4 regions of the Comamonas sp. lk genome follow, and region 1 is predicted to be linked to each of the others. Evidence: predicted binding sites of a transcription regulator. Region 1 holds the regulator's gene; each other region holds the start of a gene.
What was found. The regulator sigma-54, encoded in region 1, starts transcription at its own class of promoters, with help from an activator protein. The targets are predictions, from matches to a motif close to TGGCANGNAANCTGCTTT.

Region 1 (3,206 bases):
CCACCTGGCCGTGCTGGCGCCCAATGACGACCGCTGCATGATCGAAGTGGATGGTCAGCCCTACAGCTGGCGCGAGGGCGAGGGCGTGATCTTCGACGAGACCTATATGCACTGGGCCGAGAACCGCTCGGAAGGCAATCGCATCGTGCTGTTTTGTGATGTGGAGCGCCCCATGACCAACGGTTTTGCCCAGTGGCTCAATCACTGGCTGGGCAAGAATGTGGTGGCCGCCGCCAGCTCGCCCAACAACGAGGGTGATCCCCGCGGCATGATCAGCAAGCTTTTCAAGATTTCCTTCTACGCCGGCAAGTACCGCCGCGCCTTCCGCAGCTGGAACCCGACCTTCTACAAGGTCCTCAAATTTGGGCTGATGATTGCCGTGCTGGCGCTATTCATCTGGTGGTTGATCCCGAACTGATGGATGCCGCCTGAGGCGCTTTGCGCACCAAATTAAAAAGCCGCTGAGCATGGCATCAGCGGCTTTTTTGTTGGGCGTGGCTTACAGCGCCTTGCGCAACGTGGTGGTGGGGATCTTCAGCTGCTCGCGATACTTGGCCACGGTGCGACGGGCGCATTCAATGCCTTGCTCCTTGAGCATATCGGCCAGCTTGGCGTCCGACAGCGGTTTTTTCGTGTCTTCCGCATCCACAAACTGCTTGATCAGCGCCCGCACAGCCGTGCTGGAGGCGCTGCCGCCGGTCTCGGTGCCCAGGCCCGAGCCGAAGAAGTACTTGAGCTCGAACGTGCCTTGGGGCGTGGCCATGTACTTAGCCGTGGTTACGCGGCTGATGGTGGATTCATGCAGGCCCAGGGCATCGGCAATATCGCGCAGCACCAGCGGGCGCATGGCCAGCTCGCCATGCACAAAGAAGTTTTTCTGCCGCTCCACAATCGCTTCCGACACCCGCAAGATGGTGTCAAAGCGCTGCTGGATGTTCTTGATAAACCAGCGCGCTTCCTGCAGCCGCTGCTGCAGTGCCGCATGGCCTTCGCTGTTCTTGTGGCGGCGCAGCACGCCGGCATAAATGTCATGCACCTTGAGCCGCGGCATGACTTCGGTGTTGAGGCGAACGGAAAACTCCATCCGGCCCGAGCCGACACGCACCGGGCGCACGATGACATCGGGCACCACGATATGGCGCTCCACATCCACGAAGCGGCGGCCGGGTCGCGGCTCCAGCCGCGCAATCAGGGCCAGGGCCTCGCGCAAAGCTTCCTCGCGCGCGCCGCACAGGCTGGAGAGCTTGCGCATATCGCGTCGCGCCAGCAAGTCCATGGGCTGGCAGCACATGGACAGGGCCAGTTGCAGCACATCCCAGTGCTTTGCTGTCGTGCCCTCATCTTCGGCCAGACGAATCAGATCGCGCAGCTGCAGTTGCAGGCATTCGGCCAGATCGCGTGCACCCACGCCCACGGGCTCCAGGCTTTGCAGCAACTTTAGCGCCATGGCAAAGCGCTGCTCCAGCTCTTCGCGCTCTTCCAGGTCGTCACCGGCCAGGCTGTAGGCCAGATCGGCCAGAGGCTCTTCCAGATAACCGTCGTCGTTCAGCGATTCGATCAGAAAGCGCAGCGCCGCGCAGTCCTCGGCACTCAGGCGCAGGCTGAGCGCCTGGCGGTGCAGAAAATCGCTCAGGCTTTCATGCTCGCGCGCCAGATCGATGGCGTCGGTTTCCTCGTCGCCATCGCTTTTGCGGCTGCCGGACGAGGAGGGGCCATCCCATTCGCTGCTGGATTCGCCCCCCCATTCCCCGTCTTGTCCGTCGGCACCGTCGCCGCTCCAGTCCAGCGTCTCGGGGGTTTCGGTGGTCGGCGTTTCCGCTATGGTTTCAGAAGCTGCTTGTGTTGATGAATATTCAGTTTCAGATGAGTAGCCATCTGAAGTGCCCATGGATTCGGCGGCAGCCGCTTCCATAGAAGGAGCGTCCATCGGCGCATCGACGTCGTCGCCGTCGCGCTCCAGAAACGGGTTGTCCACCAGCATCTGTTCGACTTCCTGCGCCAGCTCCAGCGTGGACAGTTGCAGCAACTGAATCGACTGCTGCAGCTGCGGCGTGAGCGACAGATGCTGGGATACGCGTAAGGACAGGCCCGGCTTCATCAACTGAACATCCTTGATGTGCAAGCGACCCCGGCATGCCCCCGATGCAGGGACAGCAGCCACAGGAAACGGGGGAGCGCGGTGGTCAACTCACGCATCACATGCGGAAGTGTTCACCCAGGTAGACTCGGCGCACATCGGCGTTGTCCACGATCTGCTCTGGCGTACCTTCGGCCAGTACATGGCCGTCGCTGATGATGAAGGCGTGGTCACAGATACCCAGGGTTTCGCGCACGTTGTGATCGGTAATCAGCACGCCAATGCCGCGCTCTTTCAAGAAGCCGATGATGCGCTGGATTTCGATCACCGCGATGGGGTCGATACCGGCAAACGGCTCATCGAGCAGAATGAAGCGTGGCTGCGTGGCCAGGGCGCGGGCGATTTCCACCCGGCGGCGTTCGCCCCCGGACAGGGCCAGCGCCGGAGACTGGCGCAGATGCTCCACGCGCAATTCCTTGAGCAGATTGTTCAGCCGCTTGTCTATCTCTTCCTTGGAGAGCAGCTTGCCTTGCTCGTCCTTTTGCAGTTCCAGCACGGCGCGGACGTTTTCTTCCACGCTGAGCTTGCGGAAAATCGAGGCTTCCTGCGGCAGATAGGACAGTCCCAGGCGCGAGCGCTGGTGAATCGGCATATTGCCCACGGCATGGCCGTCGATGAAGATCTCGCCGCCATCGCTGCGCACCAGACCCACGATCATGTAAAACGAGGTGGTCTTGCCCGCGCCGTTGGGGCCCAGCAGACCGACGACCTCGCCTTTTTGCACGGACAAAGACACGTCCTTGACCACCTTGCGGCTGCCATAGGACTTGGCCAGATGCCTGGCCTCCAGGCGGCTGTCCGCTTCGCCGCTGCGCAGGGTGCTGTCACGGCTCATTTCTTGTCACCTGCCTTGTCGCTGGCTTTCTCACCGCCCAGCGTCATGCTCTGGCGCAAGGGCTCGGCCTTGGGCTGGGCTGGCTTGGGCTGGGCGCCTGGCGTGCCGTCCTTGGGCGCCATGATGGCGCGCACCCGACCGCCCTGGCCCACGGAGGAGCTGGGCAGGCCACCGCTGGTCTTTTGACCGTCGACGGTATAGACGTCGGTGATGTTGTTGTAGACGATGACCGAG
Region 2 (3,206 bases), on a different contig from region 1:
TATATGAACGTGGCGCGGGTACTCAAGCTCAGCGAATGGAAGATAGCGACCACCATTCTGTTTCCGGCCGTGCTGCCTTATATGCTGACCGGCGTGCGCCTGGCCGTGGGCACGGCCTGGCTGGTGATCGTGGCGGCCGAAATGCTGACCGGCGGCGTGGGCATTGGCTTCTGGGTCTGGGACGAGTGGAACAACCTCAACGTCAAGAACATCATCATTGCGATTTTCGTGATCGGCCTGGTGGGCCTGGTGCTGGAGTGGGCACTGGTCAAGCTGGCTTCGGCATTCACATTCGAGGAGGTCAAGGCATGAATTCCCATCCATCCAAACAGACTGCGGCCCGCTTCATCGATGTGCAGAACGTGGAGCAAAGCTTCAAGACCGCCAAAGGAGTGTTTCTGGCCTTGCAGAACGTCAATCTGAGCATTGCCCAGGGTGAGTTCGTGAGCCTGATCGGTCACTCGGGCTGCGGCAAGTCCACCTTGCTCAATTTGATTGCCGGATTGACCACCCCCACGCAAGGCGTGCTGCTGTGCGCCAACAAGGAGATCAAAGGCCCGGGGCCGGAGCGTGCCGTGGTGTTTCAAAACCATTCGCTGCTGCCATGGCTCACCTGCTACGGCAATGTGTATCTGGCGGTGGAGCGGGTGTTTGGCAAGAGCGAGAACAAGGCCCAGCTGGCCGAGCGTACGGCCGCCGCGCTGGCGCTGGTGGGGCTCAGCCATGCAGCCCAGAAACGGCCCGGAGAAATCTCAGGCGGCATGAAGCAGCGCGTGGGCATTGCCCGGGCGCTGTCCATGGAGCCCCAGGTCTTGCTGATGGACGAACCGTTTGGGGCGCTCGATGCGCTGACCCGTGCCAAGCTCCAGGACGAGTTGCTGGAGATCGTGGCCCGCACGCACAGCACCGTGGTCATGGTCACTCACGATGTGGATGAGGCGGTGCTGCTGTCCGACAAGATCGTGATGCTGACCAACGGGCCCGCCGCCACGATTGGCGAAGTGCTGCAGGTGGCGCTGCCGCGCCCCCGAAACCGGGTGGAGCTGGCCGAAGACGCGAACTATCAGCTATACCGCAAGGCCGTGATCGACTTTCTCTACACCCGCCAAGGGCATGTGGAAAAAGCGGCTTGAACCCTCGGCTTCTCACGTTGCATGGCGCCTGATGGCGCCATGTTTTTTTGCACAGCAATAAAGCGGGCTTGCACAAAAGCAGTGCATGCAGGGCGAGAGGGGTGCGGCCTGCAGGCTGCAAAAAGCTGGCATGGCAATTGCATATTGTTCAGCGTGGCCAAAGTGGGCCACAGGGCGAAGGTGCAAGGCTGTGCCAGAGTCCAAAGACAAAGACGTCTACGCGTTCATGCAAGTCATGCAACGCGCAGACGTCTTTTTTTGTTGCCGGGCCAGCGCCCTCTTGGGGGCTGTTGCCACACGCAGTGGGCAGGCGTGGGGGGCCCTTTCTCGCAAACCCACGAGGACTCAGATGAAAAAATCCAAATTGGTCATGATTGGCAACGGAATGGCAGGCGTTCGCGCTCTGGAAGAGCTGCTGACCATCGCCCCCGATTTGTACGACATCACGGTGTTCGGCGCCGAGCCGCACCCCAACTACAACCGCATCCTGCTGTCGCCGGTACTGGCCGGGGAGCAGACGCTCAGCGATATCGTGCTCAACGACTGGGCCTGGTATCAGGACAACCATATCCTGCTGCACGCCGGCTACACGGTGACGGCCGTGGACAGAGCCCGCCGCGTGGTGCACGCGGTCAATGCCGGCGGCGAGACGGTCAGTGCCGAGTACGACCGCCTGATCATGGCCACGGGCTCCAATCCCTTCATCCTGCCCATTCCCGGCAAGGACTTGCAGGGGGTGCTGGCCTATCGCGATATTGCCGATACCGAGGCCATGATCGAAGCGGCCAAGACGCTCAAACATGCGGTGGTGATCGGCGGCGGCCTGCTGGGGCTGGAGGCGGCCAACGGCCTGATGAAGCGCGGCATGCAGGTGACGGTGGTGCATGTGGGCGACTGGCTGATGGAGCGCCAGCTCGACGAGCAGGCAGGCCGCATGCTGCAGACTTCTCTGGCCGAGCGCGGCATGCAGTTTTGCATGCAGGCGCAAACGCAGGAGCTGCTGGGTGACGCCAGCGGCCGCGTGAGCGCCGTGCGCTTCAAGGACGGCAGCGAGATTCCGGCCGAGCTGGTGGTCATGGCCGTGGGCATACGCCCCAATACCGGCCTGGCCGAGTCCATGCATCTGCATGTGAATCGCGGCATCGTGGTCAGCGACACCTTGCAGACCGTGACCGATCCGCGCATCTACGCCGTGGGCGAATGTGCGGCGCACCGTGGTGTTGCCTACGGGCTGGTGGCGCCGCTGTTCGAGCAGGGCAAGGTGCTGGCCAACCATCTGGCCGAATTCGGCATCGGCCGCTATCTGGGCTCGCTGACCTCGACCAAGCTCAAGGTCACCGGCATCGATCTGTTCTCGGCCGGCGACTTCCAGGGCGGCGGCGATACCGAAGAGATTCTGATGAGCGACCCCTATGCCGGGGTCTACAAAAAGCTGGTCATCAAGGACGACAAGCTGGTCGGCGCCTGCCTCTACGGCGACACGGTGGACGGCAGCTGGTATTTCAAGCTGCTGCGCGAGGGCCGCAGCGTGGCCGATATTCGCGACAAGCTGATGTTTGGCGAATCCAATCTGGGCGACGCCGGCCACCAGGGTCAGAACAAGGCGGCGGCCCTGGCCGATGGCGACGAGGTCTGCGGCTGCAACGGCGTGACCAAGGGCGCCATCTGCAAGGCCATCAAGGACAAGGGCTTGTTCACGCTCGACGATGTGCGCAAGCACACCAAGGCCAGCGCCAGCTGCGGCTCCTGCACCGGGCTGGTGGAGCAGATCATCATGTTCACGGCCGGCGGCGACTATTCCGCATCGCCCAAGACCAAGGCCATGTGCGGCTGCACCGACCACGGTCATCAGGCCGTGCGCGATGCGATCCGCGAGCACAAGCTGTTGAGCACCGATGCCGTGTTCCACTTCATGGAGTGGCGCACGCCCAATGGCTGCGCTTCCTGCCGTCCGGCCGTCAACTACTACCTGGTCAGCACCTGGCCCAAGGAGGCCAAGGACGATCCGCAAAGCCGCTTCATCAACGAGCGCAGCCACGCCAACATCCAGAAAGACGGTACCTACAGCGTGAT
Region 3 (3,206 bases), on a different contig from region 1:
ATGCAGAAGACAAAGCAGGTTCCATGCCAGCTTCTTTTCCATCGCAGCTCAGAGGGAGAGCCCTGGGCCGACCTCATTGCCAGCCCTTCTTTGGTGCGGTGCAGCAGAAAATTCACACCATCGAGCTACGCTTTGGTGCCAGCTCCCGCAGGCAGCAAATCCACCGTCGCCAACACGGCCTCGGCCACGTCCAGCATGCGTCGGTTCTGGTTCATGGCGGTCTGGCGTATGAGCTTGTAGGCATCGCTCTCGCTCATCTGCCGGTAGCTCATCAACACGCCCTTGGCCTGCTCAATCGTCTTGCGTTCCTTCAAGGAGGTTCTCGCCTTGTCGATTTCCGTCTGCATCAGCTGCAGGCGCTGCGCCTGCTCCTGCACCAGAGACAAAATGGAGCGCCCCAGCTGCGGCCCGCAGCCCAGGTCCATGGGCCAGGGCATGCCGGGCGCAGGCCCGTTGAAGAACTGCATGCCGTCCGCCAACTGGCCTGGAGCCGGGTCTGGCATGCCGTCCGGCAGATGCAAGCGCTGCAACTGCTGAGACAGGCTGGTGCGGGCAAGCGCCAGCTTTTGCCCGCACAGGCTCTCCAGCTCCTGCGCCAGCAGGGCTTCAATTTGGTGCATGGCATCCAGCCTCAGCGAGCAGGCTTCAAACCAGACGCTGTTGAGCGCCCAGTCCAGCGTGCTGCCCGGCGGGCTGGTGCAGGCAATACGGCGCAAACGTTCGATCACCGCCATATCCGCGCAGGACTGGTTTTGCGTTTGCCAGCAGGCCGCCACCGCCGGCGATGCGAAATCCGCAAATACCTGAAAGCACTTGTCCTGAGACTCGATCAGATGCAGCCAGTGGTGCTGGCGTGCCGCGTTGCAAACCCCGCTGGCAAATGCGGCCGCGCCTGCGGCCCGCTCCTGGCCTGTCAGCTCCTTGCCCTGCATGAAGTGAAACATGGCCACCAGTGTGCGGGAGATATCGGGATCACAGGCGCTGTCGGCGGCCTCGAAGACCACGGTCAAACAGCCGGCGACCAGACGCATATAGGCCTGCGTGCTTTCCTCGGGCGTCAGCCGCTGTCCATCCCGGTGCGCCCGCAGCAGCGGCAAGGCCTCGATTCCTTGCAGCGCATAGGCAATCGCACTGAAAAGCCGCGCCCCATGCGCGCCGGACAGGCCCAGGCTGAAGGCCTCCAGCGTTGCACTGAGCTCGGCGATCGCCTGCTGCACCCAAGGCTGGTGCTGATCCAGCGCCTCCCGGCCCTGCGCGCCCTCGCTGGCCAGAAAGATATTGGACAGGCCCCGCTCTTTTTGCAGAGCATGGATCAGCTGCGACATGCGACTGACCAGGGCGCAAGCGCTGCCGAGCTGCTCCAGCTCGGCAATTTCGTTTTGCCTTGCCGCAACCAGGTAGTGCAGAGGGGTTTTCATGGGGTAATGCTTGTTGTCATGCTGATACCTGAAACGAGCAGCACATTTCATGCCACCTCAGGCCAGCGAACGACCTTGTTACACCAATGCAGGGCGACTGCCAGTCGGCAAGCAGGATGAACGCTCACCTTCAGGGAATTCAGGCCGCGGCTGCAGACCGGCGCGCGCCCTACACTGGCAGACACCTCATTTCTGGAGACCGACCTTGGCAACCCCACTCACGCTGTACTACGCTGCCGGCACCTGCGCTCAGGCCGTACTAATTGCGCTCTACGAAGCCGACGCGCAGTTCACGCTCAATACGCTGAACTTTGCCGACCATGAGCAGCGCAGCCCCGAATACCTGGCCCTCAACCCCAAGGCCCGCGTGCCTGCGCTGGTCACCGAAAGGGGCGTGCTGACCGAAGTGCCTGCGCTGCTTCTGTACGTGGCGCAGACCTATCCGCAAGCCGCTCTGGCGCCGCTGGACGATGCATTCGCGTTGGCTCAGATGCAGGATTTCAATGCCTATCTGGCCTCCACAGTGCATGTTGCCCACGCCCACCGCATGCGGGCCTCGCGCTGGGCCGACGATGAAGCCGCACAGGCCGCCATGCGCGCCAAGGTGCAGCAGAATATGTACGAATGCTTTTCCGTCATCGAGAAGCACTACCTGGGCGACAAACCATGGGTGATGGGCGAGCAATTCACCGTGGCCGATGGCTATCTGTACATCTTGGCCAGTTGGCTCAAAGGTGATGGCGTGGACATTGCCGACTTCCCCCGCGTGGCAGCCCATTCCGAGCGTATGCGGGCCAGGGCTTCGGTGAAGAAGCTGCCGTGAAAAGGCGTGGCGCTCTCCATCAGCGCTGAACCGGACTTCCCCTGACCCCAGACGGGGCGGGGTGCGGTAACGGGGTTTGAACTGCCGGGCTGACTCATCACCCTAAGCCAACCAGCGGCAAAGGCTTGTTGCCCCAGACATGCACGGCAATCAACTCTGTCAACTCACTTCAGCACATAGCTGGCCAGAACCGACTGCACTTCGTAAATGCTCAGTTTCTTGTTGAATTGCTTTTGCACAGGCGTCGCCATGCCGGAAATCCAGATCTTCAGCTCGGCATCCAGATCGAAGGTTCCGCCGGTCTCCACGCTGAAGTGGGTAATGCTTTTGTAGGGCACGGAGTGGTAATCCACCTTGCTGCCGGTGATGCCCTGCTTGTCCACCAGCACCAGGCGCTTGTCGGTAAAGACGAAGTAGTCGCGGATCAGTTGGTACGCATGCTCCACCCTCTCGCCTGGCGCCAGAATCTGCGCAAACTCCGCTTGAATCTTGCCCGCATCCATCTTGGATGCGTTACCCAACATACCGTCCAGCAATCCCATGGCAGTTACCTCAATCCCTGTGTTGTATGACAGGCCGATTCTAGACAGCGTACGCAGCAGCCCCACAGCGCATCACGCCCACGCGGCTCAAGCGTTCAAGTCTTGCGCTTGTGCCACACGGCGCCAGGGCCAGCAGGCATCCACCAGCGCGCCCCAGCCTATGCCGACCACATAGGCCGCCAAGTCCAGCGGATCAAAGCCATTGCCCAGCACCAGATACGCCAGCTTGTTAGCTCGCAGCGCCTGCATCCAGGGCGCCTGATAGAGCTGCAGAAACTCGATGGCAAAAGCGATCAGCAGAGAGAGGCCGACCAAACGCCACCGCGTCATGGATGGCTTGGCCCAAGCCACGCACAGGAACACGACCCAGGCCCACAGCGCATCGCCCGGGTAGTTGCCCAACACGGCAGGAAACGGTACATA
Region 4 (3,206 bases), 120 kb from region 1:
TGCTTGCGCATCCAGGCGCAAGCCGCCCAGGCCCAGGCGGGAGCGGTTCTCTTCCAGAAAATATCCGGCCAGCAGCAGCACATCGCTATCGCGCTCGCGCAGCGCCGGCACCTGCAGCGGATAGACGTTGAGCCGGTGATAGAAATCGGCCCGCATGCGCCCGGCCCGCACTTCCTCGGCCAGATCGCGGTTGGTGGCCGCCACCACGCGCACGTCCACATGGTGCTCGCGGTCCGAACCCAGCCGCTGCAGCTGTCCGCTTTGCAGCACGCGCAGCAACTTGGCTTGCACGGGCAAGGAGAGTTCACCCACTTCATCGAGAAACAGCGTGCCCTGATCGGCCTGCTCGAACTTGCCGCGCCGCTCGCTTTGTGCACCGGTGAAAGCGCCGCGTACATGGCCGAAGAGCTCGCTTTCCACCAGATTGTCCGGCAGGGCCGCGCAATTGATGCTGACCAGGGGCTTGTCTGCGCGGGCGGACTGGGCATGCACGGCCTGTGCCACCAGCTCCTTGCCGGTGCCGGTTTCGCCGGTGATGAGCACGCTCAGATCGCTGGCAGCCACCAGGCCTATGTCTTTTTTGAGCTGGCGCATGGCGGGGCTGTGGCCCAGCATCTCGGGCTCGGAGCGGCTGGCTTCGGCGGGCGTGGGGTGAGAACCCTCGCGCGCCATCTGGGTGAGTTGCTGCACGCGCTCGGCCGTGGCCACGGTGGCTGCGGCCAGATTGCTGAAGGCCTGCAGCATGTCCAGCGCCGCCGCATCGGCAAAGCGGCCGGGCTCCAGTGCATCCAGCGTCAGCAGACCCCAGCTCAGGCCACCGGTTTGCAGCACGCAGCCCATGCAGTCGTGCACGTCCAGCGGACCGTGATGGGCGATCAAGCCGTCGTAAGGGTCTGGCAGAGAGCTGTCGGGTTCAAAGCGCATGGCCTGGCCTGCCGCCAGCAGCTGGGCCAGCCGGGGATGTTCGGCCAGTCTGAAGCGCCTGCCCAGCGCGTCGGGCACCAGGCCGTCAATCGCCACCGGGCGCAGCCATTCGCCTTCCAGGCGCAACAGGGCCACGGCATCGGCCGGCAGCAAGGTGCGCAGAGCGGCAAGCAGGCGGCGCAGGCGCTCGCGCTCGGGCAGGTCCTGGGCCAGATCGGCCACCAGTGGGATGACGGCGTGGAGTATTTTGGTTGCGGTCATATCGACATTGTATGCAGTCAATAAGACTGCTTTCTCATGGAGTCAATTTGACACTGTTTGCTGCAAGTCCTTGTTTTTACAGCCTGTGATAGCTGGCATGGTCTTTGCAGATATGGGTTCAAACCTCCATGAGAAACAAGGAAACCTCTATGCTGACCGATCGCCAACGTGAAATTGTTCGTTCCACCGTGCCGCTGCTGGAAACCGGCGGTGAGGCCTTGACCACGCATTTCTATCAAATCATGCTGGCCGGTCACCCCGAGGTGCGTCCGCTGTTCAATCAGGCCCACCAGCAAAGCGGCTCCCAGCCGCGCGCGCTGGCCCACAGCGTGCTCATGTATGCCAAGAATATCGATCGCCTGGAAGGTCTGGGCAATCTGCCGGCGCAAATCATCAACAAGCACGTAGCGCTGCAGGTGCAGGCCGAGCACTACCCGGTAGTCGGTGCCTGCCTGCTGCGTGCCATCCGCGAAGTGCTGGGTGCCGAAATCGCCACCGACGAAGTGCTGGCGGCCTGGGGTGCGGCCTATCAGCAGCTGGCCGATATCCTGATCGGAGCCGAGCGCAGCGTGTACGAGCAAACCGCAGCCGCGCCCGGCGGCTGGCGTGGTGCGCGTGATTTCAAGCTCAGCCACAAGGTGGCGGAAAGCGCCGAGATCAGCTCCTTCTATCTGGAGCCTGTGGATGGCGGCGCCGTCATGGCGCACCAGCCCGGTCAGTACATAGGCATGCGCCTGGTGATCGATGACGTGGAGCAGCGCCGCAATTACTCGCTGTCTGCGGCCAGCAATGGCAAGAGCTATCGCATCAGCGTCAAGCGCGAAGAGGGTGGCAAGGTTTCCAGCTATCTGCACGATGTCGTGAAGGTGGGCGATGTGCTGCAGCTGTTTGCACCATCAGGCCATTTCACGCTGAAGGATGGCGAGAAGCCGCTGGTACTGATCAGCGGCGGTGTGGGCATCACGCCCACCTTGCCCATGTTGCAGGCTGCGCTGCCCACCGGCCGTTCCATCACCTTCATCCACTGCGCACGCGAGCGCAAGGTTCATGCTTTCCGTGATGCCATCGATACGCTGGCCGCCGAGCATGCGCAGCTGACGCGCCACTACTGCTATGAGACAGTGCAAGCCGATGATGGCGTGGATGCCCAAGGCCATCTGAGTGCCGCGCAACTGGGCCAGTGGCTGCCGGAGTCGCGCGATGCCGATGTGTACTTCCTGGGCCCCAAGGCTTTCATGCGCTCGGTCAAGCAATCCCTGCGCGAGCTGGGCGTGCCCGAGGCGCAGGTGCATTACGAGTTCTTCGGCCCCGCCGAAGCGCTGGCCTGATTGCTATCTTATCAATAGCTTGAAGCGTATGTTCATCAATCGCTTCAAGCTGTTTTTTTAACGGTAGTAGGCTTCCACCGTACCCTTGATCTTGATCAGCAGGGGCTTGCCCTTGCGGTCCAGGGTCTTGCCGGCCGGCACCTTCACCCAGCCTTCGCTGACGCAGTATTCCTCCACGTCAAAGCGGTCCTTGCCGTTGAAGCGGATGCCGATGTCGTGCTCGAACACGGCGGCCACATGGTGGGGGCTGCGGGGGTCGATGGACAGGTGGTCGGGCAGTTCGGGGCGGATGGCGTCGGTCATGGTGTTCTGGGATGCAAAAGACTCAAAACCGGCATTGTCTGCGCAATCGCAAAGGCCTGTCAGGTGCCGCATCAATGCCGGATGACAGGCTTAGGGTCCGTTGCGCCTTGGCGCAGCCTTGGGCCTGCCCTATGCTTGGCCCATGCTCACATCCGAACAACGCCTGACATTGCAGCAGGCCAAGCGCCTGCCTCTGGTGCTTTTGCTGCTGGTGACCGCCGGATTCATTGCCACGGCAGTGACGGGTGCACGCTGGGAGGTCGTCCCCTTGTGGCTGGTCTGTCTGCGCGCGATTTGCGAGGCCGCCATGGTGGGGGCGCTGGCCGACTGGTTTGCGGTGACGGCGCTGTTTCGCCCTATACCGCTGCCCCTGGTGGGACGCCACACGGC

Region 2: nirB (nitrite reductase large subunit NirB) is a predicted target of sigma-54. The motif match lies at 1,260-1,277, and genes of this name have one in related genera.
Region 3: EAO39_RS03885 (nitrate regulatory protein) is a predicted target of sigma-54. The motif match lies at 1,456-1,473, and genes of this name have one in related genera.
Region 4: hmpA (NO-inducible flavohemoprotein) is a predicted target of sigma-54. The motif match lies at 1,279-1,296, and genes of this name have one in related genera.

The regions. Positions count from the first base shown of each region.
Region 1 is NZ_UOOB01000002.1:757,854-761,059, forward strand. It holds gene EAO39_RS22300 (aspartyl/asparaginyl beta-hydroxylase domain-containing protein) at 1-418, shown strand, start outside; gene EAO39_RS22305 (RNA polymerase factor sigma-54) at 500-2,098, opposite strand; gene lptB (LPS export ABC transporter ATP-binding protein) at 2,196-2,972, opposite strand; gene lptA (lipopolysaccharide transport periplasmic protein LptA) at 2,969-3,206, opposite strand, start outside.
Region 2 is NZ_UOOB01000001.1:864,701-867,906, forward strand. It holds gene ntrB (nitrate ABC transporter permease) at 1-312, shown strand, start outside; gene EAO39_RS03900 (ABC transporter ATP-binding protein) at 309-1,133, shown strand; gene nirB (nitrite reductase large subunit NirB) at 1,483-3,206, shown strand, end outside.
Region 3 is NZ_UOOB01000001.1:859,389-862,594, reverse strand. It holds gene EAO39_RS03885 (nitrate regulatory protein) at 126-1,418, opposite strand; gene EAO39_RS03880 (glutathione S-transferase family protein) at 1,624-2,241, shown strand; gene EAO39_RS03875 (PH domain-containing protein) at 2,406-2,783, opposite strand; gene EAO39_RS03870 (DUF2809 domain-containing protein) at 2,871-3,206, opposite strand, start outside.
Region 4 is NZ_UOOB01000002.1:635,761-638,966, reverse strand. It holds gene norR (nitric oxide reductase transcriptional regulator NorR) at 1-1,185, opposite strand, end outside; gene hmpA (NO-inducible flavohemoprotein) at 1,335-2,513, shown strand; gene EAO39_RS21680 (DUF3297 family protein) at 2,571-2,816, opposite strand; gene EAO39_RS21675 (DUF445 domain-containing protein) at 2,959-3,206, shown strand, end outside.